One region of the Streptomyces sp. NPDC048507 genome, then DNA from elsewhere that is predicted to be linked to it. Evidence: riboswitches for the same ligand, from Rfam matches in the RefSeq annotation. Region 1 holds a riboswitch; each other region holds the start of a gene.
The links. A riboswitch is a leader RNA that binds a small molecule or an ion and turns the genes downstream of it on or off. The one in region 1 is predicted to bind cobalamin.
Positions count from the first base shown of each region.

Region 2: another riboswitch for cobalamin. It lies ahead of ACGFXC_RS02495 (CoA-acylating methylmalonate-semialdehyde dehydrogenase); the one in region 1 lies ahead of ACGFXC_RS34860 (ribonucleoside triphosphate reductase).
Region 3: another riboswitch for cobalamin. It lies ahead of metE (5-methyltetrahydropteroyltriglutamate--homocysteine S-methyltransferase); the one in region 1 lies ahead of ACGFXC_RS34860 (ribonucleoside triphosphate reductase).
Region 4: another riboswitch for cobalamin. It lies ahead of ACGFXC_RS03380 (ABC transporter substrate-binding protein); the one in region 1 lies ahead of ACGFXC_RS34860 (ribonucleoside triphosphate reductase).

Region 1 covers NZ_JBICWZ010000024.1:45,284-52,486, forward strand. Annotated here, with positions in the region: gene ACGFXC_RS34845 (NAD-binding lipoprotein) at 1-485, opposite strand, end outside; gene ACGFXC_RS34850 (MerR family transcriptional regulator) at 750-1,418, opposite strand; gene ACGFXC_RS34855 (YhgE/Pip family protein) at 1,574-2,905, shown strand; cobalamin riboswitch at 3,082-3,212, shown strand; gene ACGFXC_RS34860 (ribonucleoside triphosphate reductase) at 3,255-5,039, shown strand; gene ACGFXC_RS34865 (anaerobic ribonucleoside-triphosphate reductase activating protein) at 5,036-5,668, shown strand; gene ACGFXC_RS34870 (DUF2188 domain-containing protein) at 5,742-6,041, shown strand; gene ACGFXC_RS34875 (spore photoproduct lyase family protein) at 6,142-7,203, shown strand, end outside.
Region 2 covers NZ_JBICWZ010000001.1:533,585-540,787, forward strand. Annotated here, with positions in the region: cobalamin riboswitch at 125-199, opposite strand; gene ACGFXC_RS02490 (cobalamin-binding protein) at 355-1,275, opposite strand; cobalamin riboswitch at 1,324-1,509, shown strand; gene ACGFXC_RS02495 (CoA-acylating methylmalonate-semialdehyde dehydrogenase) at 1,701-3,200, shown strand; gene ACGFXC_RS02500 (acyl-CoA dehydrogenase family protein) at 3,206-4,351, shown strand; gene ACGFXC_RS02505 (enoyl-CoA hydratase/isomerase family protein) at 4,348-5,433, shown strand; gene mmsB (3-hydroxyisobutyrate dehydrogenase) at 5,430-6,332, shown strand; gene ACGFXC_RS02515 (enoyl-CoA hydratase) at 6,329-7,105, shown strand; gene ACGFXC_RS02520 (S1 RNA-binding domain-containing protein) at 7,160-7,203, opposite strand, start outside.
Region 3 covers NZ_JBICWZ010000001.1:550,154-557,356, reverse strand. Annotated here, with positions in the region: gene ACGFXC_RS02585 (hypothetical protein) at 1-1,195, opposite strand, end outside; gene ACGFXC_RS02580 (amidase) at 1,399-3,135, opposite strand; gene ACGFXC_RS02575 (TetR/AcrR family transcriptional regulator) at 3,274-3,957, shown strand; gene tsaD (tRNA (adenosine(37)-N6)-threonylcarbamoyltransferase complex transferase subunit TsaD) at 3,923-5,011, opposite strand; cobalamin riboswitch at 5,277-5,436, shown strand; gene metE (5-methyltetrahydropteroyltriglutamate--homocysteine S-methyltransferase) at 5,627-7,203, shown strand, end outside.
Region 4 covers NZ_JBICWZ010000001.1:726,930-734,132, reverse strand. Annotated here, with positions in the region: gene ACGFXC_RS03410 (N,N-dimethylformamidase beta subunit family domain-containing protein) at 1-227, shown strand, start outside; gene ACGFXC_RS03405 (VOC family protein) at 361-741, shown strand; gene ACGFXC_RS03400 (SRPBCC family protein) at 913-1,365, shown strand; gene ACGFXC_RS03395 (MarR family winged helix-turn-helix transcriptional regulator) at 1,365-1,793, shown strand; gene ACGFXC_RS03390 (ABC transporter ATP-binding protein) at 1,856-2,650, opposite strand; gene ACGFXC_RS03385 (FecCD family ABC transporter permease) at 2,647-3,690, opposite strand; gene ACGFXC_RS03380 (ABC transporter substrate-binding protein) at 3,687-4,676, opposite strand; cobalamin riboswitch at 4,712-4,848, opposite strand; tRNA gene ACGFXC_RS03375 (tRNA-Trp) at 4,984-5,060, opposite strand; gene ACGFXC_RS03370 (GMC oxidoreductase) at 5,330-6,898, shown strand; gene ACGFXC_RS03365 (carboxymuconolactone decarboxylase family protein) at 6,957-7,203, opposite strand, start outside.

The DNA.
Region 1 (7,203 bases):
CGGCCGAGGCGTCCGACGGCGGCGGCGATCTCGTCCTCCATCTCCGCCTTGTCCCTGGGGCCGAGGACCGCGAGGGCGGCCCGGCGCCGGTTGGCGTTGGCGGTGATCAGTTCGGAGACGATCGGGAAGACCTGGTCGGACCAGCCGAGCAGGACCGTGTGCCCGGACTCCAGGACGGTGGAGCGGCCCCGCCGCAGCGCGAGGACCTTGTCGTTGAGGCCGGTGGTGATGAGGCTGACCAGGGTGGAGACGAACAGCAGCGCGACGAGGGCGAGCACCACCGAGAGGAAGACGTACAGGGGGCTGCCGACGGCCCCGCCGAGCTTGAGGGTCTGGCCGACGCTCACCCACACGGCCAGGGCCCGGCCGGAGAGGGTGGTCGGGCCGTGGTCATCGGCCCACACCAGGGCCGCGCTGGCCGGGACGACGATGGCCAGGCACATCAGTACGAGCCAGCCGATCAGCACCGCCGTGCCGCGGGCCACTATCGTGTCGAACCAGTAGCGCGTGCGCGCCCAGGGGGGTGTGCGTCGTCCTGCCCGGGCTGCGGGCTTGGGTCCTGGCAACCGGCGTTCCTCGCTCGGATGGCGCGTCGGGCGGCCACCGTGCCGCGGACCGCCCGGCACCGACGGGTGGGTGCACGTCACACCTTAAGGGCGTGTCACGGTACGGAAACGGCATAGGGGCTAAACCCATCCGCAGCGTGACGAAGGGGACTCGTTTTCGGATTCGGACGCCCCGCGTACGCACTACCGGGGCGCGGCGGCCCCGTCTGCGCCCGCGGCGCGGCGGCGGACCTGGTCCTCCTGGGCGAGGCGGCGCAGCAGTTCGAAGACCGGGGCGCAGATGGCGAAGACGATGACCGCCCGCTCCGCCAGCGCCACCGGGTCCTCCAGACCGGCCGCGCGCTCCAGGTCCAGCCGGGCCACCGACTCGGCGAGGCGCGCGTAGGCGGCGAGCTCGCCCGGGGCGTACTGCGCGTCGAGCCGGCGCAGTTCCCGCAGGGCCGTGGTCAGCCCCTGTACGTGGGGCGAGGTGCCGGGCGCCTGCCAGTCCAGGGCCGCGAGCAGCTCCGCCACCTCCGCCGCGGCGGCCGGGCCGGCCCCGTCGTCCCCCTCCTGCCCCGGGCCGCTCTGGGCGGACACGGGCACCGGCAGGGCGTAGCTGACGGCTCCGAGGGCGCCCTCGGAGGTGTCGGCCTGGTCGACGGCCCCGAGCACCTCCCGGGTGGCGGCGATGGACAGGCCGCCGAGCGTGGTGAGCGCCTTGATCAGGCGCAGCCGCTGCGCGTGCTCGTCCCCGTACTCGGCGATGGTCGCGGCGGTGGCCCGGCCCGCGGGCAACAGGCCCTGGCGCAGGAAGTACTTGATGCTGGCGACCGGTACGCCGGTGCGGCGGCTGAGCTCCGAGATCTTCATGCGGCTTCCCTGCTCGTCACGCGGTCCGGCGTCCGTCCGGCTTTCCGTCGGGTGTCCGTCGTCGGCGATTGGACACCACAACAAGATACTGCCACTATCCAGTGCCTGGATACCTTAAGTATCCAGCGTTCGAACGCAGCCGCACCGGAGAATCGATGCCTCAGCCCACTCCCCCCTCCGTGCTCCGCCGACCCCAGTTGTGGATCGGTACGGGACTCATCGCCGCAGTGGTCTCCATGATGTTCGCCCTGCTCTACGTCGGCGGCAACGTCAACCCCAGGGGCAACCTGCGCGACCTGCCCGTGGCCCTGGTCAACGCCGACGCCGGCGCCGACGCGGGCGGCCGCCACCTCGCCCTGGGCGATCAGGTCGTCGCGGGGATCGAGAAGGCCGCCGAGGGCGACCGGAGCATCGACTGGCAGGTGGTCAGCCGCGAGGAGGCCGACGCGCGGCTGGGCAGCGGCAAGGTCTTCGGCGCCCTCGTCATACCCGCGGACTTCTCCGCGACGGTGACCGCGCTCACCGCCCCGCAGCCCGTGGCGCAGACCAAGCCCGCTCCGCCGACGCTCACCGTGCTGACCAACCAGGCCGCCGGCAGCATCGGCTCCTCCATGTCCTCCCAGGCCGCCCAGAAGGCCGCGCATTCCGCCTCGGCGTCGATCGGCCAGGAGCTCCTCAAGCAGGCCGCCGCCCAGAAGACCCCGCTCCCCACGGCCGCACAGCTCAAGCTGGCCGACCCGGTGACCGTGACCGTCGCCGACGGCCACCCCCTCGGGTCACGCTCCGCCATGGGCCTGAGCGCCTTCTACTACGCGCTGGTCCTGGTCGTCTGCGGCATGCTCGGCGCCAACGTGGTCAACTCCCAGGTCGACACCGCGCTCGGCTACCTGCACACGGACTTCGGCCCCTTCCGCAAGCGCGAGCCCGTGCAGCAAACCAGCCGCGTCCGCACCCTGGCCATCGGCATGGCGCTGATGCTCGGCCTGTCGGTGGTCATGGGCACCCTGGTCGAGGTCGCCACGGTCGGCATCCTCGACATGGACGCCTCCCACCTCGGCCTGCTGTGGCTCTACTCGGTCGCCACCATCGCGGTCGTCGGTCTGGGCAGCCTCGCCCTGTTCGCGGCCTTCGGCACCCCGGGCATGCTGCTCGCCACCATCGTCTTCGTCGCGATGGCCGTCCCCTCCTCCGGTGCCACCGTGCCGCTCCAGGCGCTGCCCGGGTTCTTCCGCGCCCTCGCCGAGTTCGAGCCGCTGCGCCAGATCACCGAGGGCCTGCGCTCGCTGTTCTACTACGGGGCACAGGCCGACGCGGGCCTGACCCGGGCCTGGGCCTCGATGGGCGTCGCCCTCGTCGCCGCGCTGGTCTTCGGCTTCGCGGTCACCCGCCTCTACGACCGCCGCGGACTGCACCGCATCCCGCACCCGGACGGCGGGACCCCGGCCCCCGACGCCGCCCCGGCCGGCCCGGCGCCCGCCAACGCCTGACGAAGCTCCCCCGGAACAGATGCGCGGGACGGCCACCGGCCGCCCGCGCATCTGCGCGTCCGCACGTCCGCACACCGGCGCCGGACCGAGGTCCCCTCGGGTCAGGACCTAGGTCACCACTACATTTTGGGTGGGCGTGTCGACTGAACACCAGATGTAGTGTTCGAGAGGTCGGTTCGACGTCAGTGCACGGTGGTCCGTGCACGCGTCGGGCAAGAGGGAATCCGGTGTGAATCCGGAGCTGCCCCGCAACGGTATGCCCCCCGTGGGGGCGAGTCCGACACCTGCCGGCACCGGACGCACGATCCGTGCGCCCGGCACATTCCGTACGCCTCGTGGGAGGGCTGTCGTGACGCAGATCAACGCCGCCGAATCGGTGACCGAGTACCTGGACCGCAGCGACTGGCGGGTCAACGCCAACGCGAACCAGGGCTACTCGCTCGGCGGGCTCATCCTCAACACGGCCGGGAAGGTCGTCGCCAACTACTGGCTCGACCAGGTCTACTCGAAGGCCGTGGGAAGCGCCCACCGCGAGGGCGACTTCCACATACACGACCTGGACATGCTCTCCGGATACTGCGCGGGCTGGTCGCTGCGCACCCTGCTGGCCGAGGGCCTGGGCGGGGTGCCCGGACAGATCGATTCCGCGCCGCCCCGGCACTTCTCCTCGGCCGTCGGCCAGATCGTCAACTTCCTCGGGACGCTGCAGAACGAGTGGGCCGGTGCTCAGGCGTTCAGTTCCTTCGACACCTACATGGCACCGTTCGTACGCAAGGACGCGATGACGTACGACGACGTCCGCCAGTGCGTGCAGGAAATGGTGCACAACCTCAACGTCCCGTCCCGGTGGGGCACTCAGACGCCCTTCACCAACCTCACCTTCGACTGGACCTGTCCCGAGGACCTGCGCGAGCAGGTGCCGGTCGTCGGCGGCGAGGAGATGGGCTTCTCCTACGGTGAGCTGCAAGCCGAAATGGACCTGGTCAACCGCGCCTACATCGAGGTGATGACGGCCGGTGACGCCACCGGCCGGGTCTTCACCTTCCCGATCCCCACGTACAACATCACCCGGGACTTCCCCTGGGAGAGCGAGAACGCCGAGCGGCTCTTCGCCATGACCGCGAAGTACGGGCTGCCGTACTTCCAGAACTTCATCAACTCCGCACTGGAACCCGGCCAGATCCGCTCCATGTGCTGCCGGCTCCAGCTGGACCTGACCGAACTCCTCAAGCGGGGCAACGGTCTGTTCGGCAGCGCCGAGCAGACCGGCTCGCTCGGAGTCGTCACGATCAACTGCGCACGTCTGGGACACCTGCACGCGGGCGACGAGGCAGGGCTGTTCACGGCGCTCGACCGGCTGCTGCGCCTGGCCAAGGAGAGCCTGGAGGTCAAACGCGTCACCGTCCAGGACCTGATCGACGACGGACTGTTCCCCTACACCAAGCGCTACCTGGGTACGTTGCGCAACCACTTCTCGACCATCGGTGTGAACGGGGTCAACGAGATGATCCGCAACTTCACCCACGACGCGGCCGACATCACCTCCCCCGAGGGGCACGCCCTGGCCCTGCGCCTGCTCGATCACGTACGGGGACGGATGGTCGAGTTCCAGGAACAGACCGGCCACCTCTACAACCTCGAGGCCACCCCCGCGGAGGGCACCACCTACCGCCTCGCCAAGGAGGACCGGCTCCGCTTCCCCGGCATCCTGCAGGCGGGCACCGATGGGAACCCGTACTACACCAACTCCTCCCAGCTGCCCGTCGGCTGGACCGACGCCCCCTTCGAGGCGCTGGAACGCCAGGGCGAACTCCAGACGAAGTACACCGGCGGCACCGTCCTGCACCTGTACATGTCCGAACGCATCTCCACCGCGGAGGCCTGCCGCAACCTCGTCCGCCGCTCCCTGGAACGCTTTTCGCTGCCCTACCTCACCGTGACGCCGACCTTCTCGATCTGCGCCGAGCACGGATACCTGGCCGGGGAGCAGAGCGTCTGTCCCACCTGCTCGGGCCGCTGCGAGGTGTGGACCCGCGTCATGGGCTACCACCGGCCCGTCTCCTCGTTCAACATCGGCAAGAAGGGCGAGCACGCCGAGCGCACGCACTTCACGCAGGCGGCGGTCCCCGCGTGATCCGGATCGGAGGCTGGTCCCGGCTGTCCACCTGCGACTGGCCGGGCCGCCTCGTGACCACCGTCTTCTGCCAGGGCTGCCCCTGGCGCTGCGGCTACTGCCACAACCCCGGGCTCCTCGATCCGCGGGCGGCGGCCCCGGTCCCGTGGGCCGAGGTCGCCGCGCACCTCGCTCGCCGCCGGGGTCTGCTCGACGGCATCGTGTTCTCCGGAGGCGAGCCCCTGCTCCAGGCGCGGCTCGCCGACGCGGCGCGATCCGCCCGGGACCTGGGCCACGAGGTCGGCCTGCACACCGGGGGCGCCCACCCCCGCCGGTTCGCAGAGCTGCTGTCCGCAGGACTTCTCGACTGGGTCGGCTTCGACGTCAAAGCCCACCCCGACGGCTACGACCGCATCACCGGCGTCCGCAACAGCGCCGGTCCGGCCGGACGCAGCCTGCGGCTCCTGCGCGACTCGGGCGTCCCCTGCCGGCTCCGCACCACGGTCGACCCGTCGCTCATGAACGGCGACGATCTCGCCGCCCTCACCGACTGGCTCGACGACGAGGGACTGCACGATCACACCTGGCAGCAGGCGCGGGCCGTGGCCGTACGACCCGCGCGGCCGGGACCGCTGCCGGTGGGAGAATGAAGGGGAGTACGGATTGCGCCGCGAGCGGCCGGGGCCGCCGCGAGGGCGCACCCGGCAGGCGAGGAGCAGGGCCATGGCAGTGCGACAGACCGTCTACCACGTCTCCCCCTCCGGCGAGCGGGCGGCGGCCGCCGGCGTGAAGTGGCAGGTCGAGGGAAGAGAAGGCCGCCGTCTGCTCCACGAACCCCACCGGACGCAGAAGGACGCCATCGACTCCGCCCGCCGCCACGCCCACGCACATGCCCCCGCGCAGGTCATCGTCCATGCCGTGGACGGGCACATCCGATCCGCGTACACCTACGGCGACGCACCCGAGCGGGTGGGTCCGGGCGGGCGCGGCCGGAAGGCGGGCGAACCGGGAGGCATCCACTAGAACGCCGTTAGGGTGGAAGGTCCCGCTGTCACCTGCTGCAGCGCGCCGTGGGGCCGCCGGAAGGCGCGTCCGGCGGCGTGCGGATCCCGGAGCGCGCTTCATGGACGAGTCCCGGTCACCCGGCCGCACCGGACGGCCGCGCGGACCCTCCGCAGGTGGCCCGGAGCCTGATGCCCTCTTCGGCCTGGACGACCTCCCGGGCGGCCCCGGCCAGGCCCGGCCCGGGGCCGCTGCCCGGCCCGTCGGTCCCTCGTTCCGCGACTCCCCGTGCGCCCGGCGCCTGCTGTCCGTACGGGAGATCCACGCCGAGCCCGCGGCAGCGGCGTCGCCCCGCGGCCGGCAGGTCCTCGCCCGCTTCCCGCAGGCCCGCGTCGTCGAGGTCGACTCGCACTGGCGCATCCCGGAGCTGCACGGCAACGAGGGGAGCCTCGACCGCTGGGTGCGGATCAAGAGCGAGGTCCTGGTCCTGGGCGAGAAGAAGACACTGGCCACCCGGCCGAACGGCAGGTCCGCCGACTGGATCGCCCCCGGTCCGGCGAACGGCTGCGCGATGGCCTGTGCGTACTGCTACGTACCGCGCCGCAAGGGCTACGCCAACCCGATCACCGTCTTCACGAACATCGAGCAGATCACCGCGCACCTCGACCGGCACATCACCCGCCAGGGCCCCAAGCGGGAGCCCAACCAGTGCGACCCGAGCGCCTGGGTCTACGACATCGGCGAGAACAGCGACTGCTCCGTGGACGCCCTCATCAGTGACAACGTCGCCGATCTGGTGCACGCGTTCGCCCGCCGCCCCACCGCCAAGGCGTCCTTCGCCACCAAGTACGTCAACCCCGATCTCTTGCTGCTCGATCCGCGCGGGCGCACCCGCGTACGGTTCTCCGTCATGCCGCCGCAGGATTCCCGGCTGCTCGACATCCGCACGAGCCCCGTCGAGGAGCGCATCGCGGCGGCCGCCGACTTCCTGGAGGCCGGCTACGAGGTCCACTTCAACCTCTCCCCCGTCGTCATCCGGCCGGGATGGGAGCGGGACTGGGGGCTGCTGCTGCGCCACCTGGACGACGTCCTGCCGCCGGCGGTCAAGGAGCAGGCCGCTGCGGAGGTGATCATGCTGACCCACAACCGGGACCTGCACGAGCTGAACCTGGCCTGGCATCCG
Region 2 (7,203 bases), on a different contig from region 1:
GTCCCTCCGCGCACGCACCCCGTCCCCTGCTCGTTTCCATAGGAAAGGGGCAGGGGACTCAGACCCGGCGTGGAGGCTTCGCGCTGCAGACCATGACAGTGAGAAGCAGTACGCATCGCACACCGGGTACTCCGACTCACGGTGCCGTTCGGCCCCGCTCACGGTTGCAGGTCAGCGCCGGATTCCCACCGGCTTCCCCCAGTTGTGCGCGCATTCGGTTGTGGGCCCCGCCGTACGGGCCGGAGCAGAACGCATCGTACGGTCTGGTCGGCATGCGCCGGAAGCGGATCGCGCAAGCTGACCGGGCGACCCACCCGCTGCGTTCCGGCGGGCCGTGTGGCACGGGAAGCACTGCTACGTCCGGCCCAGGCGGCGCGCCTCCGCCTCGGTCACCGGGTCTCCGGCCGGCGCCCCGTGCAGCACGTGGGCGAGGACTTCGGCACCCCGGACCACGCGCGGGCCCGGCCGGTTGAAGTAGGCCGGGCCGTCCAGCACCCACACCTCGCCCGCCCGTACGGCGGGCAGTTCCTCCCACCCCGGGAGTGCGGTGAGCAGGCTGATTTCGGTCAGGGTCCGTGCGGGCGGGAAGCCGCACGGCAGCACCAGGAGGACGTCCGGGCGCGCGGCGCGCACCGCGTCCCACGTCATCGGCTCGGTGTGCTCCCCGGGCGCGGCCAGCAGCGGGTTCCCGCCTGCGTGCGTGATCTGCTCCGGTACCCAGTGGCCGGCCGGCCACAGCGGGTCGAGCCACTCGACGGCCACCACCCGCGGCCTCGGTCGGCCGGCCACGGCGCGCCGGACCCGGGCGAGCCGGCCGAGCAGCTCCGCGCGCCGTCGCTCGGCCGTTTCCCGGACTCCCAGCAGGGCGCCCACGGTGACGAGGCAGTCCAGCACGTCGTCCAGGGTCTTCGGTTCCAGGCTCAGGACGCGGGGTCCGGCGTCCGTGACGCGCACGGCCCGGGTGACGCTCTCGTAGGAGACGGCGCAGACCCGGCAGAGGTCCTGGGTGAGCAGGACGTCAGGTGCGAGCGCGGCCAGTGCCTCCGTGTCCAGGGTGTAGAGCGATGAGCCGCTGTGCGCCGCGCCACCGACCGCGGCGGAGATCTCCCGGCTGCTGAGTGCGTCCGCGTCGAATTCGGCGCGGGTGACGACGGGTACGGAGGCGACGACGGCCGGCGGCCAGTCGCATTCGTGAGTGCGTCCGACCAGGTCGGCGGCGAGTCCGAGGTCCGCCACGATGTCCGTGGCCGCCGGGAGCAGGGAGACGATGCGCATACGGCGACTCTAGGCCCGCCCGAGCGACGGGTCTGGACTTACTAGGACGTCCAACTATATGTTCGTGGCACAAGGTCCGCGGTGCAGGGAAGCCGGTGTGAAACCGGCACGGTCCCGCCACTGTGACCGGGGAGTGTGCTGCCATCCACACGCCACCGACGAGGGCTGTCGGGAAGGCGGGCGGCGCGCGGGGATCCGGGAGTCAGGATACCGGCCGCGGATTGTTCCGTGTTGTCCACGAGGATGGAGCAGACACGCATGGCACCGGTTTGTACCCACGACCCTGGTGATCCGGCGGAGCACGCGCACACCACTTCCGCGCGCTCGTAGTTCTCACGGTTTCCGCAGCGGCGCACCCCCACCCGGGTGCCGTCCGCCGGTTCGCCGTGCCATCCCCGGATCCAACCTGACGAGAGCAGGCACCCATGGTCCGTGAACTCACCCATTTCATCGGCGGAAAACACACCACCGGCACGTCCGGGCTCTTCGCCGACGTGTACGACCCCAACACCGGCGCGGTGCAGGCCCGGGTCCCCCTTGCGGGGCGCGCCGACACCGAAGCCGCCATCGCCAACGCCGAGGAGGCACAGGCCGATTGGGGGCAGTGGAACCCGCAGCGCCGGGCCCGCGTACTGCTGCGCTTCCTCCGGCTCGTCGAGGGTGAGCGGGAGGACCTGGCCCGCATGCTGTCCGCCGAGCACGGCAAGACCGTCGCCGACGCCCACGGCGACCTCCAACGCGGGCTGGAAGTCGTCGAGTTCGCCGCCGGGATCCCGCACCTGCTCAAGGGCGAGTTCACCGACAACGCCGGCACCGGCATCGACGTCCACTCGCTGCGCTCGCCGCTCGGCGTGGTCGCCGGGATCACCCCTTTCAACTTCCCCGCGATGATCCCGCTCTGGCAGGCCGCACCGGCCCTGGCCTGCGGAAACGCGTTCATCCTCAAGCCGTCCGAACGCGATCCCTCCGTACCGCTGCGCCTTGCGGAACTGTTCCTGGAGGCCGGGCTGCCGCCGGGCGTACTGAACGTCGTCAACGGCGGCAAGGAGTCCGTCGACACCCTCCTCGAAGACCCCCGCGTGCAGGCGCTCGGCTTCGTCGGCTCGACGCCGATCGCCGCGCACATCTACGCGACCGCCGCGGCCCACGGCAAGCGCGCCCAGTGCTTCGGCGGTGCCAAGAACCACATGATCGTGATGCCCGACGCCGACATCGACCAGGCCGTCGAGGCGCTCATCGGCGCTGGCTACGGCTCGGCGGGCGAGCGCTGCATGGCCATCGCCGTCGCCGTACCCGTGGGCGAGGAGACGGGCGACCGGCTGGTCGCCGCGCTCAAGGAGCGCATCGGCACGCTGAGGATCGGCCGCTGCGACGACCCCGAGGCCGACTTCGGCCCCCTGGTCAGCCAGGACGCCCTCGACCGGGTCCGCCGCTACGTCGACATCGGCGCGAGCGAGGGAGCCGAACTCGTCGTCGACGGACGCGGCTTCACCCTGGAGGGCCACGAGAACGGCTTCTTCGCCGGCGCCACCCTCTTCGACCGCGTCTCCCCGCAGATGCGGATCTACCGCGAGGAGATCTTCGGCCCCGTCCTGTCGGTGGTCCGCGCCGCGGACTTCGAGGAGGCGCTGCGCCTGCCCACCGAGCACCCGTACGGCAACGGCGTGGCCATCTTCACCCGCGACGGAGACACGGCCCGCGAGTTCACCCGCCGGGTGGGCGCCGGCATGGTCGGCGTCAACGTGCCCATCCCGGTGCCCGTCGCCTACCACACCTTCGGCGGCTGGAAGCGTTCCGGCTTCGGCGACCTGGGCCAGCACGGCCCGGACTCGATCCGCTTCTACACCCGCACCAAGACCGTCACCTCGCGCTGGCCCTCCGGGGTCAAGGAGGGCGCGAGCTTCACCATCCCGACGATGGGGTGAGCGCCGTGACCACCACCCTCACCGCGGACCAGCTCGCCCTCGCCGAGGTCACCCTCGACTTCGCCCAGGAGCAGCTCGCCCCCCATGCCCTGGCCTGGGACCAGGACAAGCACTTCCCCGTCGACGTCATCCGCCGGGCGGCCGCACTCGGTCTCGCCGGCGTGTACGTCCGGGAGGAACACGGCGGTTCCGGCCTCTCCCGCAGCGACGGCGTGCTCGTCTTCGAGACCCTCGCCACCGGCTGCCCGTCCATCGCCGGCTACCTCTCCATCCACAACATGGTCGCCTGGATGATCGACCGGTACGGGGACGAGGGCCAGCGCGCCCGCTGGCTGCCCGGCCTCTGCTCGGCGGCGACCCTGGGCAGTTACTGCCTGACCGAACCGGGCGCGGGCTCGGACGCCGCCGCGCTGCGCACCCGCGCCGAACGCCAGGGCGACCACTACGTGCTCTCCGGGGTCAAGCAGTTCATCTCCGGTGCCGGCGCCTCGGACGTGTACGTGGTCATGGCCCGGACCGGCGATCCGGGCCCGGGCGGGGTCTCGGCCTTCGTCGTCCGGCGCGAGGACCCGGGAGTCTCCTTCGGGCCCAACGAGCGGAAGATGGGCTGGAACGCCCAGCCCACCCGCCAGGTGGTCCTCGACGGGGTCCGCGTCCCCGCCGACCGGCGGCTCGGCGCGGAAGGCGACGGCTTCCGCATCGCCATGAACGGCCTCAACGGCGGCCGGCTCGGCATCGCCGCCTGCTCGCTCGGCGGAGCGCGGAGCGCCCTCGACCGCAGCCTGTCGTACCTCGCCACGCGCGAGGCCTTCGGCACCCGGCTGCTGGACGCCCAGGCCCTCCAGTTCCGGCTCGCCGACATGGCCACCGAGCTGGCCGCCGCGCGCGCACTGGTGCGGCAGGCGGCGGAAGCCCTGGACACGGGCGATCCGCTGGCCCCGCAGCTCTGCGCGATGGCCAAGCGCTTCGCCACCGACACCGGGTACGCGGTGGCCGACGCGGCCCTCCAGCTCCACGGAGGCTACGGCTACCTGAGCGAGTACGGCATCGAGAAGATCGTCCGGGACCTGCGGGTCCACCAGATCCTGGAAGGCACGAACGAGGTCATGCGCGTGATCGTCGCGCGCGGACTCACGGAGACCCTGCGATGAGCAACGAAACCCCCGAAGAGCGAGACCACGTCCTCCTGCGCACCGAGGGCCACGCCGCGTACATCACCCTCAACCGCCCCAGGGCGCTGAACGCCCTCAGCCACCCGATGGTGCTCCGTATCGAGCAGGCCCTGACGGCCTGGGCCGAGGATCCCGCCGTCGACGTGGTCGTCATCGACGGCGCCGGTGGCCGGGGCCTGTGCGCGGGCGGCGACATCCGCGCGATCCACGAGGACGCCCGCACCGGCGGCACCGCCTCGGCGGACTTCTGGCGGGACGAGTACCGGCTCAACGCGCTGATCGCCCGCTACCCCAAGCCGTACGTCGCCCTCATGGACGGCATCGTCATGGGCGGCGGAGTCGGCGTCTCCGCCCACGGCAGCGTCCGGGTCGTCACCGAACGCTCCGAGGTCGCCATGCCCGAGACCGGCATCGGCTTCGTCCCCGACGTCGGCGGTACGTACCTGCTCGCCCTGGCCCCGGGGGAACTCGGCACCCACCTGGCGCTCACCGGCGCCCCCGTCGGCGCCGCCGACGCGCTGCTGTGCGGGCTCGCCGACCACTTCGTACCGGCGTCGGCGCTGCCCGCCCTGGCCCGGGACCTGGCCGTGGACTCCGTACGCACCGCCCTGGAACGGCACGTGGCAGAGCCACCGGCCGGGAGCCTGGCTTCCGCCGGGGAGTGGATCGACCACTGCTACGCCGCCGACTCCGCCGAGGAGATCGTCGCGCGGCTGCTGGCGGCGGGGGTACCCACCGCGAAGGACGCCGCGGACACCCTGCTCGCCAAGTCCCCGACCGCCGTCAAGGTCACCCTGGCCGCGCTGCGCCGGGTCCGCCGGCTCGGACCGCTGGAGCGGGTGCTGGAACAGGAGTACCGCGTCTCCTGCGCGGCCCTGTCCTCTCCCGACCTGGTCGAGGGCATCCGCGCCCAGGTCATCGACAAGGACCGCGATCCGCACTGGTCCCCGGCCACGCTGGAGGACGTCACCGACGCGGACGTGGACCGGTTCTTCGCCCCGCGGGGCGCGAACGGGCTCCGGCTCGTCGCGCCCGCATCGTCACAGGAGGTCGTCTGGTGAGCAGTACCGTCGCATTCATCGGGCTCGGCCACATGGGCGGGCCGATGGCCGCCAGCCTCGTCAGGGCCGGCCACCGCGTCCTCGGCTTCGACCTCGTCCCCGACCTGCTCGCGGCCTCGGTCCGCGCCGGGGCCGAGGCGGCGGCCTCCGCGGCCGAGGCGGCCGCGGAAGCCGACGTGGTCGTCACCATGCTGCCCGCGGGCCGCCACGTCCTGGCCCTCTACGGCGAGCAGGGCCTGCTGGCCGCAGCCCGTCCCGGGACCCTGTTCATCGACTGCTCCACCATCGACGTGGCCGACGCCCGTACCGCGCACGAGGCAGTCGTCGCGGCCGGCCACCGGGCGCTGGACGCGCCGGTCTCCGGCGGGGTGGTGGGGGCCGAGGCCGCCACGCTCACCTTCATGGCGGGCGGCGGAGAGGCCGAATTCGCCGCCGCGGAGCCGCTCCTCGGCGCCATGGGCAAGAAGGCCGTGCACTGCGGCGGGCCGGGCGCCGGGCAGGCCGCGAAGATCTGCAACAACATGATCCTCGCCGTCTCGATGATCGGCGTCAGCGAGGCGTTCGTCCTCGCCGAGAGCCTGGGCCTGGACCACCAGGCGCTCTACGACGTCGCCTCCACCGCCTCCGGCCAGTGCTGGGCCCTCACCGTCAACTGCCCCGTACCCGGACCGGTTCCGGCCAGCCCCGCCAACCGCGACTACCGGCCGGGCTTCGCCGCCCCGCTCATGGCCAAGGACCTCGGCCTCGCCGCCAACGCCCTGCGCACCGGCGGCGTGGACGCCCCGCTCGGACTCAAGGCAGCGGACATGTACGCCGCCTTCGCCGCCGCCGAGGGCGCGGACCTCGACTTCTCCGCGATCGTCCGCACCCTCCGACCGCAGAACGGAAACCCCGCATGACCGCCTTCGAGACCATCCTGCTGGAGCGCAAGGGCCGCGTCGCCGTCCTCACCCTCAACCGGCCCGAGGCGCTCAACGCGCTCAACCTCCGGGTGATGACGGAGGTCGTGGCCGCCACGGAGGAACTGGACCGGGACCCGGACGTCGGCTGCATCGTCCTGACCGGCTCCGCCAAGGCCTTCGCGGCGGGCGCGGACATCAAGGAGATGCGCCCGCGGAGCTACATGGACATGTACCTCTCCGACTGGTTCACGGCCTGGGACCGGCTCGGCGAAGTCCGCACCCCCACCCTCGCCGCGGTCTCCGGCTACGCGCTCGGCGGCGGCTGTGAACTGGCCATGCTCTGCGACATCCTCCTCGCCGCCGACACCGCGAAGTTCGGCCAGCCCGAGATCAAGCTGGGCGTCATCCCCGGCATCGGCGGCTCCCAGCGCCTGGCCCGGGCCGTCGGCAAGGCCAAGGCCATGGAGCTCTGCCTCACCGGCCGCACCATGGACGCCACCGAGGCCGAGCGCGCCGGACTGGTCTCCCGCATCGTCCCGGCCGACGAACTGCTCGCCGAGGCCCTCGCCGTGGCCACGACGGTCGCCGAGATGTCCAAGCCGGTCGCCATGATGGCCAAGGAGGCCGTGAACCGGGCCTTCGAAACCACCCTCGCCGAAGGCGTCCGCTTCGAACGCCGCCTCTTCCACGCCGTGTTCGCCACCGCCGACCAGAAGGAAGGCATGTCCGCATTCGTGGACAAGCGCCCGCCGCACTTCACCCACGGCTGACCGGATCCGGGCCGGGGGCAGGCCAGATCCCGCCTTTCCCCGGCTCCGGAGTCCTCAGGTGTGGTGCGGGTCCCGGGCCGACAGGGAGATCCGATTGC
Region 3 (7,203 bases), on a different contig from region 1:
GGTGGGCCGCGCTCATGAGGCGGTCGACCTCACCGGTCGTGAAGACGCGCAGCAGACCGCTGGGGCGCACCAGTTCCAGTGCCGACAGGCGTACGAGGACACCGGCGATGCCCGACTCCAGATCGTCGAGGCGCTGCTGATCTCGCTTGAGCGCGCGCGTGAAGGTGCCGAACGGATTGCCAAAGTCGCCCTGGGCGTGCTCAACGGCCTGGAGCACCACCACGCGCCGCTTCAGCGCGACGGCCAGTGAGGCGAGTGCGAGGTGGGCGCGGAACGTGCCGCCGCTGTCGCCGATGCCGGGGAACGCCTTGGTCAGCGTGCCGAGTTCGACGGCTTCGCCCTCGGGCAGTCCATCGAGCGCGCTCTGCCATCGGGCGAGACGGCGGTCGGCCCTGCCCAGGGCCGTGTTGACGGCGTGGACCGCCGAGTCGAGGCCCAGCGACAGGCCGGGCGTGCCCTGGTCGAGCAGGACGGCGGTGGCTTTGTCGATGGCGTCCCGGCAGCCGTCGAGTTCGCTGTGCTCGTCCTCCAGCTTCTCCTCCCGGAGTTCCTCCAGCACTGTGGTGATGTGCTCGATGGCCTGCCGGCGCCTCTGGTCGGCATGCGCGCTCACCCCCACCGCCACGGCCATGAGCACGAGCGGAGCGGCAACGGTGAGCGCCGTGCCGCCGGCGGCCGCGACACCGGCGGTCGCCCCGGCCCCGCCGGCCGTCCCCGCCGCTGCCGCTCCTCCGACCGGCACGAACCTCGCCTTGGCGGCGATCCTGCCCGTCGAGTTCACGAGGTCGCCGTAGACGCCGGCCCCCGCCCCCTTGGCCGCCATCGGGCGCACGATGCCCCGGCCGAGCTGGTCGGCGACCTTGGCCGGGACCACCATGCGGTACAGCCCCTCGCCGGAGGCGGTCGCCCTGGCCACGGTGAGGGAACTCCGCGACGACTGCGTGATGAACCGCGACAGGTGCTGCGCCAGGGGGCTCACGGCGTCGAGCGGGAGGCCACGGGACCGGTCGATCCCGGCGGGGAGCGGATGTGCCTCGAGCGTGACGACCGGCTCGTCGGCCAGCACGGCCAGCACGCCGCGCAGTTCGGCCAGACGCTCGGCCGTCATCGACTCGCCCGCGGTCAATCCCGGCACTCGGACATCGGCGGTCGCCAGCGTCCACACGGGCACGGTCGTCTTGCGGTCGTCGGTCATCGTCTCCCCCTCGTTCTCCGGCAGCAGCCTACGTCCGGCACCACACCCGGGACGGCGTGGGGCGGTCCGGCAGCGGGGACGGTGCGGGAGACCGGGCCGGGGCGTTCCGCGTCGGGCGCCGTGGAAGGGGCAGGGCGTGACGAGTGGTGTCGTCGCGCCCCGCCCCGCGCTGCGGCGTCTCCCCTACCGGGGGCGGCTGTTCGTCACCGGGCCGGCAGCTGCGGCGTGCGCGGCGGGAGCGTGCGGCGGTTGCCGGTCTTCTCGAAGGCCGCGGCGAGGACCAGCAGGGCGTTGTCGTCGTAGGCGCGGCCCGCGAAGGTCAGCCCGACCGGCATGCCGGTGTCCGCCATCGTGCCCATCGGGACGGTCACCGTCGGGATGCCGAGGTGGCGGGGAACCAGGTTGCCGTTCGCGACCCAGACGCCGTTGCGCCAGCCGAGGTCGGCGGACGCCTCACGGACGTCCATGTCCGCGGGACCCACGTCCGCGACCGCGGGGAAGACCACCGCGTCCAGCCCCAGCCCGTCCATCCACTGCTCCAGGTCGACGCGGCGCGTCTCCTCCAGGCCCCGCAGCCCCTCCTCGACGTACGGCATGTCGGTGAGGGCCGCGTACGGGCGCTCGCGCACGAGGCGCGGGTAGTCGCCGATCGTGTCGTCGAAGCCGTCGTAGCGGTCGGGCAGTTCGCCTTCCCGCTTGGGCCAGATGCGGGTGCCGTCGACCTCGGCCAGGGTGGGGAGCGCCGGGTCGCCGTTGGCGCGCAGGAAGTCGTCCCAGGCCCAGGCGGACAGGTCTTCGATCTCGAAGGTGAGGTAGGCGCGGCTGACGAGTCCGCGGGTGAACAGCGAGGGCGTACCGGGGCGGTCGGACTCGTAGTTCGACACGACGGGGAAGTCGACCTCGACGACTTCGGCGCCCGCGGCCTCCAGGTCGCGGCGGGCGGCTTCCCACAGGGCGATGACCGAGGGGCGCGTGTCGACGCGCTGACCGGTCTGGCCGCCGATGCCTCCGTCGGGGTTCGTTCCGGCGTCGGGGTCGGCGTTGATGTACATCCGGGGTACCCCGACGCGCTTGCCCGCGAGGGCGTCGCGCGCGGCCGGGACGTCGGCGGGTGCCAGGGCCGGGTACGAGGCGGGGCGCACCTGCGACGCCGACGGCAGTTCCAGCCACGGCTGTGCGCGCCAGAGGTCACCGCGCGTGTGCTGGTCGTCCGCCACGACGACGTCGAGCAGTTCGAGCAGGTCCGCCATGGAGCGGGTGTGCGGGACCACGACGTCCATGGTCGGTACGAGCGGCCAGTTGCCGCGGACCGAGATCACGCCGCGGCTGGGCGTGTAGGCGCACAGCGCGTTGTTCGACGCGGGTGCCCGGCCCGAGGACCAGGTCTCCTCGCCGAGGCCGAACGCGCCGAACGACGCCGCCGTCGCCGTGCCGGAGCCGTTGGAGGAGCCGGAGCCGTAGGCGCTGGTGAGCCAGTCGGCGCTGTACGGGCTCTCCGCACGGCCGTACACGCCGCGCTGCATGCCGCCGTTCGCCATGGGCGGCATGTTGGTCAGCCCGATGAGGACGGCGCCACCCGCGCGGAGCCGCTCGATGGCGAAGGCATCGCGCTGGGCGACGAGGTGCTCGAACGCCGGGGAGCCGGAAGCGGCCGTCAGCCCCTTCGCGAGGTAGCTGTCCTTCGCGGTGTACGGGATGCCGTCCAGCGGACCGAGGGTCTCGCCGCGCGCGCGGCGCGCGTCGGAGGCCTCCGCGTCCGCGCGCGCGTCCGGGTTCATCACGACCATCGCGTTGAGCGCGGTGGGGGTACCGGGCCGGTCGTACGCGTCGATCCGCGCGAGGTAGGCGTCGAGCAGCCCCACCGCCGTGACCTCACCCTTCTCCAGCGCGGCCCGCAGGTCGGCGATACAGGTCTCCACAACATCGAATCCGCGCGTCATGCGGGTGTCTCCTGGTGGTCGGGGCGGTACGGGCGACCGCTGGACGCCGGGGCGGGGCACGGGTGCCTCACCCTTCGCGATACTGACTTGATTTTCAGTCTAGACTAGCGTTCTAACCGAGCGAACCAAGGGTGATCCATGACACGGGAGACCGGGCCCGACGGGCCGACGAGCGCGGAGCCGGGCGCCTCGGCGCATCCTGCGGTCCGGTCGTCGGGCACCCGCAGGCGCCAGCCCAGCGGGGACGGGGCGCGGGGGCGGGCGATGCGGGCCGCCATCAGCGTCATCGCCGAGAAGGGGACCGCAGCCGTCCGGATGTCGGACATCGCCGCGCGGGCCGGCATGAGCACCGGGCACATCCTGTACCACTTCGGCAAGAAGGACCGGCTCCTGCTCGAGGTCCTCGCCTGGAGCGAAGCGGACCTCGGCACCCGGTTCCAGCAGGCCGCGCGGGAGGCCGCCTCGCCCGCCGAGAAGCTCGCGCTGTACGTCCGCTTCTACCTGCCCGGCCACCCCGGCGACGAACGCTACGCGCTGTGGACGCAGGTACTGGCGCAGCGCCACGACGCCGAAGGCCGGCGCGTCCTCACGGCCCTGCTGGACGCCTGGGAGGAGCGGCTGGAGGCCATCCTCCGGGAGGGCGCGGCCCTGGAGCAGTTCGCCGAGGTGGACCTTCCCGACTTCGTCATCCGGTCGGTGGCCATGCTGAGCGGCATCTCCGAGGAGGTGATGTTCGGACGGTCGCGCTGGGAGCGCACCTCCGCACACGCCTTCGCCCTGTCCGCCCTCACCCGCGAACTGCGCCCGCCCGGTCAGCCGTGACGGCGCGGGCGGCGGGGCGGGCGACGGGGTGCAGGGCCGCGCGTTCCAGCGGCGCCGACGGGTCGATCGACACGTCCAGCCGGGCCGGCGGCGAACCCGCCCGCACCAGGAGGTCGCCGACGGCCGCGATCATCGCCCCGTTGTCGGTGCACAGGGTCATGGCCGGCACCCGCAGCTCGACCCCGGCGGCGGCGCAGCGTTCCTCGGCCAGGGCACGCACCCGCGAGTTCGCGGCCACGCCCCCGACCACGACGAGGGTCCGCACCCCGTACTCCTCGCAGGCGGCGAGCGCCTTGCGCGTGAGCACGTCGGCGACGGCCTCCTGGAGGGAGGCGGCGCCGTCGGCGAGGGGGATCTCCTCGCCGCGGATGCGGTGCTGTTCGGCCCAGCGGGCGGCGGCGGTCTTCAGCCCGGAGAAGGAGAAGGCGTACGGGGCGTCACCCGGGCGGGTGAGGGGGCGCGGGAACGCCACCGCGCGGCCGTCGCCGCCGCGGGCCGCCCGGTCGATGGCGGGTCCGCCCGGGTAGGGCAGTCCGAAGACCCGGGCCACCTTGTCGAAGCACTCCCCGGCGGCGTCGTCGACGGTGTCCCCGAGGTGCAGGATCGGATCGCGCACGAGGTCCCGCACGAACAGCAGCGAGGTGTGCCCGCCCGACACGATCAGCACCATGCACGGGTTGGGGAGCGGCCCGTGCTCCAGGGTGTCGGCGGCGACGTGCCCGGCCAGGTGGTGCACCCCGTACAGCGGCACGCCGGCCGCGTAGGCCAGGGTCTTCGCGCCGGCCAGCCCGACCTGCAGCGCGCCCGACAGCCCGGGCCCGGTGGTCACGGCGACCGCGTCGATGTCCTTGACCCGCAGTCCGGCCTGGTCCAGGGCCTCGCGGACGACCGGGTTGAAGGACTGGAGGTGGGCGCGGGCGGCGATCTCCGGCACCACCCCGCCGAACCGTGCGTGCTCGTCCATGCTCGATGCCACCACGTGTGCCAGCAGCCGGCCGCCGGACACGATGCCGGCCCCGGTCTCATCGCACGACGATTCGATGCCGAGCACCACGGGAGAGCCCACGACGGCCCCTTTCGCACTGGTCCAGTAGTTGCAAACTCTTCGCAATAAGGTACGCCGTCCGGAGGCGGGCCCGCGCCGCCGCGGGACAGGGCAGCCCCTCGACGCTGTCCGCCCAGCAGGCCCTGGCCGGCCCCCTGCCCGGGCGTCTCATTCCACCGTCCGCATACTGGACTCCAGTCGTCGCTGCGCGATCCGGGCCCCTAGGGTGGCCGGTGCAGCTGGTTCGCCCCGTCCGCCAGGCGGGATGCGTCGCAAGAGGGAACCCGGTGGAAATCCGGGACTGCCCCGCAGCGGTGAGCGGGAACGACCGCCGTCATACGCACTGGGACCGGACAACGGTCCTGGGAAGCGACGGCCAGTAGGAGCCCGCCGGGAGCGATGCCCGGCAGGCGTGCCCGCGAGTCCGAAGACCTGCCCGTTGCCCGCACGCGGACGTATTCCGCATGCGGACAATCCCGGTGACCTCGTGGGCGGGTCGGCGTACACAGCGAGCGGCCGGTGCGGTGTTCCCTCCCGCGGCGTGAACCGCACGTTCTGTCGTCCCTTCGCGTCCGCGTCCCGTCGTCCGGGATGTTCTGGACACATCTCGCGAAGGAGAGTTCCGTGACAGCGAAGCCCGCAGCCGCGGCAGTACGAGCCACCGTGTACGGCTACCCCCGCCAGGGTCAGAACCGCGAACTGAAGAAGGCGATCGAGGGCTACTGGAAGGGCCGCGTCACCGCCGACGCCCTCCGCCGGACCGCCGCCGACCTGCGCCGTTCGAACTGGCAGCAGCTGGCCGACGCCGGCATCCACGAGGTGCCGACCGGCGACTTCTCGTACTACGACCACGTCCTGGACACCAGTGTGATGGTCGGCGCCGTGCCCGAGCGGCACCGGGAGGCCATCGCCGCGGATGCCCTCGACGGCTACTTCGCGATGGCGCGGGGCACGCAGGACGTGGCTCCCCTGGAGATGACCAAGTGGTTCGACACCAACTACCACTACCTGGTCCCCGAGCTCGGCCCCGACACCGTCTTCACCGCCGATTCCACGAAGCAGGTCGCCGAGCTGACGGAGGCCCTCGCGCTCGGGCACCCGGCCCGGCCCGTCCTCGTCGGCCCCGTCACCTACCTGCTCCTGGCCAAGCCCGCCCCCGGCGTCGCCGCCGACTTCCAGCCGATCACCCTGCTCGACCGGCTGCTGCCCGTCTACGCCCAGGTCCTGGCCGACCTGCGCGCCGCCGGCGCCGAGTGGGTACAGCTGGACGAGCCCGCCCTGGTCCAGGACCGCACCCCGGCCGACCTGAACGCCGCCGCCCGCGCCTACCGCGAGCTGGGCGGTGCCACCGACCGGCCCAAGCTGCTCGTGGCCTCCTACTTCGGCCGGCTCGGCGACGCCCTCCAGGTCCTCGCCGCCGCCCCCGTCGAGGGTCTTGCCCTCGATTTCACCGACTCCGCCGCCCCGAACCTCGACGCCCTCGCCGCGGTCGGCGGGCTGCCGGGCAAGCGCCTGGTCGCGGGCGTCGTCAACGGTCGCAACATCTGGATCAACGACTACCAGAAGTCCCTGGCCACCCTCGGTACGCTCCTGGGCCTCGCCGAACGGGTCGATGTCGCCGCGTCCTGCTCCCTGCTGCACGTCCCGCTCGACGCCAACGCCGAACGGGACATCGACCCGCAGGTCCGGCGCTGGCTCGCCTTCGCCCGGCAGAAGACCACCGAGATCAGCACCCTCGCCCGCGGCCTCGCCCAGGGCACCGACGTGATCGCCGCGGAGCTGGCCGCCAACCGGGCCGACCTGGCCTCGCGCGCCCGTTCCGCCCTCACCCACGACCCTGCCGTGCGCTCCCGCACCGCCGCCGTCACCGACGAGGACGGCTGCCGCTCCCAGCCCTACGCGCGGCGCACGGCCGCGCAGCGCGCCCACCTGGGGCTGCCCGTACTGCCCACCACCACCATCGGCTCGTTCCCGCAGACCGACGAACTGCGCGTGGCCCGCGCCGACCTGCGCGCCGGCCGCATCGACGCGGCCGGGTACGAGGAGCGGATCGGGAACGAGATCCGCGAGGTGATCTCGTTCCAGGAGAAGACCGGCGTCGACGTGCTGGTGCACGGCGAGCCCGAACGCAACGACATGGTGCAGTACTTCGCGGAGCAGCTGACCGGCTACGTCGCCACCCGGCACGGCTGGGTGCAGTC
Region 4 (7,203 bases), on a different contig from region 1:
CCGTGCCGAGCGGAGCGGGGGTCTTCGCGACCGGCACGATGCGGTGGGTCGAGGCCCTCGACGCGTCCGGCGACGGGCGCGGCGGCGCCAATCACGGCCTGGACGCGCGTTCCGGGGCGCTGACCAGGCGGGTGACGGAGAATCTGCTGCGGGTCTTCGCGGCGGGTCCGGCCGGGCGGACGCATCCGGCACGGGACAACGTCGACGAGGTGTACGGCCGGGCGTGACGGCCGGAGCGGCGATATCGGTGGACTTCCCCCGCGGGGTCTGTTTAGGATCACGACCGCGGCATCGCGTGTCGGTCACCGGCCGGGTGAGGCATGGAGGTGTCCGTGACGTGCCTTGCGGAGGCATTCACTCATGTCGGTCCAGCTGAACCACACCATCGTCTTCTGCCGTGACAACCGGAAGTCCGCGGCCTTCCTCGCGGACATCCTCGGCCTCGAAGTCGGCCCCGAATGGGGTCCGTTCGTTCCGGTGTCCACCACCAACGGGGTCACCCTGGACTTCGCCGTCCTCCCGGACGGGCCCATCGCGGCGCAGCACTACGCGTTCCTCGTGTCGGAGGCCGAGTTCGACACCGCCTTCGAGAAGATCCGGTCGGCGGGCATCACGCACTTCGCCGACCCGCACGGCAAGCGGCCGGGCGAGATCAACCACAACGACGGCGGCCGCGGGGTCTACTTCCCGGACCCGGACGGGCACGGGATGGAGATCATCACCCGCCCGTACGGCGGCTAGCGAAGCCCGACACCGAGGGGCCCGTGGCGCGTGCAGCGCCCCGGGCCCCTCGGCGCGTGCGCCTCGGGGGCCGCGGGACACCCCGGGGGCCCGGGCACCCCTGGACAGATAGTCTGCGCACAGATAATCTGTGGAGAGAAGATCTGACCACCGCCCGAGGGAGCACGCACCATGTGGACGTACGAGCACAGCGTCGAGACCACCGCCACCCCCGCATCGGTGTGGCGGCTCTGGGCCGACGTCGAGCGCTGGGCCGACTGGAACGACGGGGTCGAGAAGATCGAGATCGACGGACCGTTCGCGGCGGGCACGCGCATCACGATGACCCCGCCCGGCGAAGACCCCGTCCCGCTTGTCGTCTCCGAGGCCCTGGAGAACGAACTCTTCGTCGACGAGGCCCGCTTCGGCGGCCTCCTGCTGCGCACCCTGCACCGGATCGACCCGGCCGGACCGGGCCGGATCCGCGTGACCTACCGGATGGAGATCACCGGAACGGGCGCGGACGAGGCGGGCCCCGAGATCGGCCCGGGCATCACTTCCGACTGGCCGCAGACCATGTCCGCGCTGGTCGCCCTCGCGGAGCCCGCCGGGCCGCAGGCCCCGGGTGGACCGGTGGTCCGCTGATGGCGCTGCGCCCGGCCGACAGCCCCGGGTTCCTGCTCTGGCACGCCACGCTGCGCTGGCAGCGCGACATGACCGCGGCGCTGGCACCGCTCGGCCTCACCCACGTGCAGTTCGTGCTGCTCGCCTGCACCTGGTGGCTCAACTCCCAGGACGAGCAGCCCAATCAGCTGGCCCTCGCCCGTCAGGCCGGCACCGACGTGAAGATGACCTCGCAGGTACTGCGCGCCCTGGAGCAGAAGGGGCTCGTCGCGCGCGAGGTCGACCCGGCCGACACCCGGGCCAAGCGGCTGCGGGTCACCGGGGCGGGCGCCGAGCTCGCGCCCCGGGCGATCGCGGCCGTGGAACGGGCCGACGCCGCGTTCTTCGACGCGGTCCCCCTCGACCAGGCCCTCCCCCTGCTCCGGCGCCTGGCCCGGCCGGACCGCTGAACCGCTGAACCGCCGCGCACCGCGCCCCGTGACCGGAGCGCCGGGAGCGCCGGGGCGCGGGCTCAGGGCAGGTAGACGATGCTGGGGGCGCCCGTGGTCGGGTGGACGCCGATGCGCGTGCGCACGCCGTAGACCGCGGCCAGCAGGTCCTCCGTGAGCACCTCGTGCGGCGTCCCCGACGCGGCGACCCGGCCGGCCTCCAGTACGTACAGCCGGTCGCAGAACGACGCGGCGAGGTTGAGGTCGTGCAGGACCAGCAGACCGGTCGCGGGGAGCCCGCGCACCAGTCCCAGGACCTCCAGCTGGAAGCGGATGTCGAGGTGGTTCGTCGGCTCGTCCAGGGCGAGCAGGCCCGGTTCCTGGACGAGGGCGCGGGCGACGAGGGCACGTTGGCGTTCGCCGCCGGAGAGCCCGTCGAACCGCCGGTCGGCGAAGGCGGCCGCGCCGACGGTCGCCAGGGCCGCGCCGACGCGCAGGGCGTCCTGCGGGCCGTCCTGCTCCCAGAACCGCTTGTGCGGGCTACGTCCCATCGCGACGACCTCACGGACCGTCAGCCCGAGTGTGCCGCCGGCCTCCTGCGGGACCGCCGCCACCCGCCGGGCGCGTTCCTTGACGCCGAGCGAGGCCGCGTCCGCCCCGTCGAGCAGGACCCGGCCGCCGGAGGGCCGCAGGGTGCCGTAGACGCAGCGCAGCAGCGTGGTCTTGCCGCTGCCGTTCGGGCCGACCACTCCCACCGTTTCGCCGGGCCGGGCGGTGAGGTCGACGCCGTGCAGCAGGGCCTGCCCGTCGACCTCGTAACGCACGGCCTCCACGGCGAGTTCCACCGGCTTCGCCGCCGCCGGCGCGCGCCCCGTCATCCGGCCACTCCCTCGCTCCGGCCGGACCTGCGCAGCATCCACAGGAAGAACGGCCCGCCCACCAGCGCGGTGACCACGCCGACGGGTATCTCCTCGGGCGCCGCCGCCGTACGGGCGACGAGGTCGGCCAGGGTCAGGAACACGGCCCCGCCGAGCGCGGCGACGGGCAGCAGGGCCCGGTGCCCGGCGCCGACCACCATCCGGGCGGCGTGCGGAACCATCAGCCCGACGAAGCCGATCGCCCCGCTGTAGGCCACCAGCACGCCGATGACGAGGGAGGTGAGGACGAAAACGGCGGCCCGGAACCGGCCGGTGTCGAGCCCGAGGGTGTGCGCGCCCTCCTCGCCCGCGAGCAGCAGGTCGAGCGGCCGGGCCAGGGCGACGAGCAGCGCGGTGCCGGCGCACAGCGCGCCGGCGGGCAGGGCCAGTTCGTCCCAACGGGCGCCGCCGAGGCCGCCCAGGGTCCAGAAGAGCACGGAGCGGATCTGGTCGGGGCGCGCGGACAGCACGAGCACCAGGCTGGTCAGCGCGGACAGGACGTACTGCACGGCGACTCCGGCCAGGATCAGCCGGCCGGTGGTCATCGTGCCGCCGCGCCGGGCCAGCGCGTAGACGGCGACGAGCGCGGCCAGGGAGCCGGCGAACGCGGCGAGCGGCGCCCCGGCCCCGCCCGCGAACCCGGCGGCTCCCGCGCCCGCGGCGGTACCGAAGACGAGGACGAGGACGGCGCCCGCCGAGGCGCCCGAGGAGGCGCCGAGCAGGAAGGGATCGGCGAGCTGGTTGCGGACCAGGGCCTGGAGCACGGCGCCCGCGACCGCGAGCCCCGCGCCGACGACGGTCCCGAGGAGCACCCGCGGCATGCGGACGTCCCACACGATGGAGGCGAAGGCCCCGCCGCGCGCCCCGGGCCCGGCGAGCACGAGGTCGAGGACCTTCCCGGGGCCGATCCGTACGGGGCCCAGCGCGAGCCCCGCCACCGCCGACGCGGCGAGCAGAACGGCGAGCAGGACGAGGACGGTGGCGCTCCGGCGCCGCTTCACGCGGCGTCGGGGTGCAGCTGGCGGCCGAGGGACTCGACCGCGTCGGCGACGCGGACGCCGAGGACGGCGGAGGACAGCGGCAGCACGACGAAACGCTGGTTCTTGATGGCGGGAACCTGCGCCAGCGCCGGGTCGTTCAACAGGCGCCGCTTCTTGGACTCGACGGTGGTCCCGCCGTAGTCGTAGATGAGGACGACTTCGGGCCGCCGCTCGATGACCTTCTCCCACGACACGTCGCCGAAGGTGTCCTTGAGGTCGGCGAAGACGTTCGTCCCCCCGGCGAGGGCGACGATCTCGTTGCCTATGCCCTCGCCGCCCGAGGTGAAGGCGGAGCCCTCACCGGAGTCGTAGACGAAGACGGACGGCTTCGGCGCGTCCTTGACGCGTGCGGTGACGGCGTCGACCCGGCGCTGCTCGTCCCCGATGAGCGCGGCGCCGCGTTCGGGCACGCCGAAGGTCCGCGCCACCTCGGTGATCTCGGTCTTCAGCTGTGCGAGGCCGACCGGTCCGCGCGTGCAGTACTCCACGCTCAGCCGGGAGTTGATGCCGGACTTCGCCAGGGTTTCGCGGTCGCGGCCCTGCGCCTTGTCGAAGGCGCTGGCGTAGCCGCCGTACACGAAGTCGGGGTCGGCGCCGAGGAGGACCTCCTTGGACGGGTACTCCCCGGCCAGCACCTTGATCTTGTCGTAGGCGGGCCGGTAGGCGGGCAGTACCGAGTCGTCGAGGTAGGCCGTGCCCGCGATCCGGTCCTGGAGTCCGAGGGCGAGCATGATCTCGGTGGCGTGCTGGTTCATGGTGACGGCCCGCTCCGGCGGCGCCTGGAAGGTGCTGGTGACACCGCAGTTGGTGACGGTGTACGGGAATCCGGGCGCGGGCCGGGCGTCCGCGGCGGGCCGCTCCGCGCCGGCCGGTGCGCCGCAGGCGGCGAGCGGTGTCAGCAGGGCGAGGGCGGCGAGGGAGCGCAGGGCTGCGCGGGAACGCGACATGGGAAGGCCTCTCCGGGGGATCCGCGTCCCCGGTCGAAGTGAAGAGGCGGCGCGTCAGTGTCTGACTCCCGGGATCCCGTGTCGGGATCCCGGTCACAGTGGCGGGACCGCACCGGATTCGCACCGGTTTCCTGTCCTGCGCCGCCCGGACAACCCGGCCAAGTCTGCCAGATGCCGCCTTTCGCCCGGTACGCCGGTCGCCGCGCCCGCCCGCCCGCCCGTCCCGGGAGCGGGCGCCGGCCCCGGACGCGCCGGAGGCCCGCACCGGCTGGTTGCGCGCCGGTACGGGCCTCTGAGGGTCTTGCGGTGGCAGGGGCGGCAGGAGTCGAACCTGCGACCTACGGTTTTGGAGACCGTTGCTCTGGCCAGCTGAGCTACACCCCTTCGGTGGGACCAACCATGGCACGGCGCGGCCTGAAGATCCACCGAATTCGGGGGCCAGTCGGGAGAAAGCCGGGCGGCGCGGCAAGCGGAACGAGCCGGAAGTTACCTCGTCGTATGTAGTGACTTACCAAGCACTCGACAGTAGAACTTGTTCTCACTCCGTCGAGAGTGAGGAAGGTCACATGAGTGACAAAAGCCTGAACAGCAAGGTTTCCAAGGGCGTTTCACGTCGTGGATTCATCGCTGGAACTGGTTCTATTCTTGGAGCCGTGGCCCTCGCGGTCAACACCACACCGGCCCAGGCGAAAAACGCCGTCGCAGCGGCCGCGGCGAACCCCCCGATCGACTCCGGGGCCCATGTCCCGGCCCTCGTGATCGGCACCGGCTACGGCGGCTCGGTCGCCGCGCTCCGGCTCGCCCAGGCCGGGGTCGACGTGCACATGATCGAGATGGGCATGGCCTGGGACACCCCCGGCAGTGACGGCAAGATCTTCGCCAACACCACCAAGCCCGACTACCGTTCGTACTGGCTGCGCACCAAGACCAAGGCACCGCTCAGCAATTTCCTCGGCTTCCCCATCGACTCGGCCGTCCCCAAGTACACGGGCATCCTCGACGCCGAGGAGATGGGCGGGATCATCGTCTACCAGGGCCGCGGGGTCGGCGGCGGCTCGCTCGTCAACGGCGGCATGGCGGTGACGCCCAAGCGGCAGAACTTCGCCGCCATCCTGCCCTCGGTGGACGCCGACGAGATGTACAACACCTACTACCCCCGCGCCAACGCCGGTCTCGGCGTGGGCCTGATCGACCCCAACTGGTTCGAGACGGTGGACTGCTACCAGTTCGCCCGGGTCGGCCGCAAGCACGCCCAGCGCTCGGGATTCCCCTTCGTCTTCGTCCCGGACGTGTACGACTGGGACTACATGAAGCAGGAGGTGGCCGGGACCGTCCCCAAGTCCGCGGTCGCCGGCGAGATCCTCTACGGCAACAACGCCGGCAAGAAGTCCCTCCAGAAGACCTACATCGCCGCCGCGAAGGCGACCGGCAAGGTCAGCATCTCCCCACTGCACCGGGTCACCACCGTCTCCCCCTCGGGCGGTGGCGGCTACACGGTCGCCATGGAGCAGCTCGACACCACCGGTGCGGTGGTCGCCACCAAGACCGTCACCGCCGACAAGGTGTTCTTCGCGGCGGGCAGCGTGGGCACCAGCAAGCTCCTGGTCAGGCTGAAGGCCACGGGCGCGCTGGCCAACCTGAACGATGAGATCGGCAAGGGCTGGGGCGACAACGGCAACGTCATGTGCGGCCGCGCGAACCACATGTGGGACCCCACCGGCAAGGTGCAGGCCTCCATCCCCTGCGGCGGGATCGACAACTGGGACGCGGGCGGCGCCTTCGCCGAGGTGGCCCCGCTGCCGACCGGGATCGAGACGTACGCGTCCTTCTACCTCTCGATCACCAAGAACCCCAACCGGGCCCAGTTCACCTGGAACGCCGCCGCCGGCCAGGTCGAGCTGAACTGGCAGACGGCCTGGAAGCAGCCCTCGATCGACATGGCGAAGACCATCTTCGACAAGATCAACGCGAAGGAGGGGACGATCTACCGGTCCGACCTGTTCGGCCTCAACAAGGTCTGGGGCGACCACCTCACCTACCACCCGCTGGGCGGCGCGGTGCTGAACAAGGCGACCGACAACTACGGCCGGCTGCGCGGCTACACCGGCCTCTACGTGATCGACGGAGCGCTGATCCCCGGCAACACCAGCGTCAATCCGTTCGTGACGATCACGGCACTCGCCGAGCGGAACATCGAGAAGATCATCGCCACGGACCTCTGAGCGGGAAGGGACCCCGGGGCCGGACGGAGGGTGTGCCTCCGCCCGGCCCCGGGCCGTGTCAGCCGCTCGGCAGCACACAGACGCTGTCGAGGCCCAGGACGTGGTTGAGCCGGCCGAAGGCGAGCCAGGAGCCGATGCTCATGCTCAGCTCCACGATCTCCAACTGGCTGTAGTGCGCGGTCATCCGCGCCCAGAACTCCTCGTCCAGGCTGTGGTGGTCCAGCGCGTAGCGCTCCGCGTACTCCGCCGCCAGGCGGGTGCGGTCGTCGAAGGCGGCGGTGGTGCGCCACTCGGTCACCGCGTCG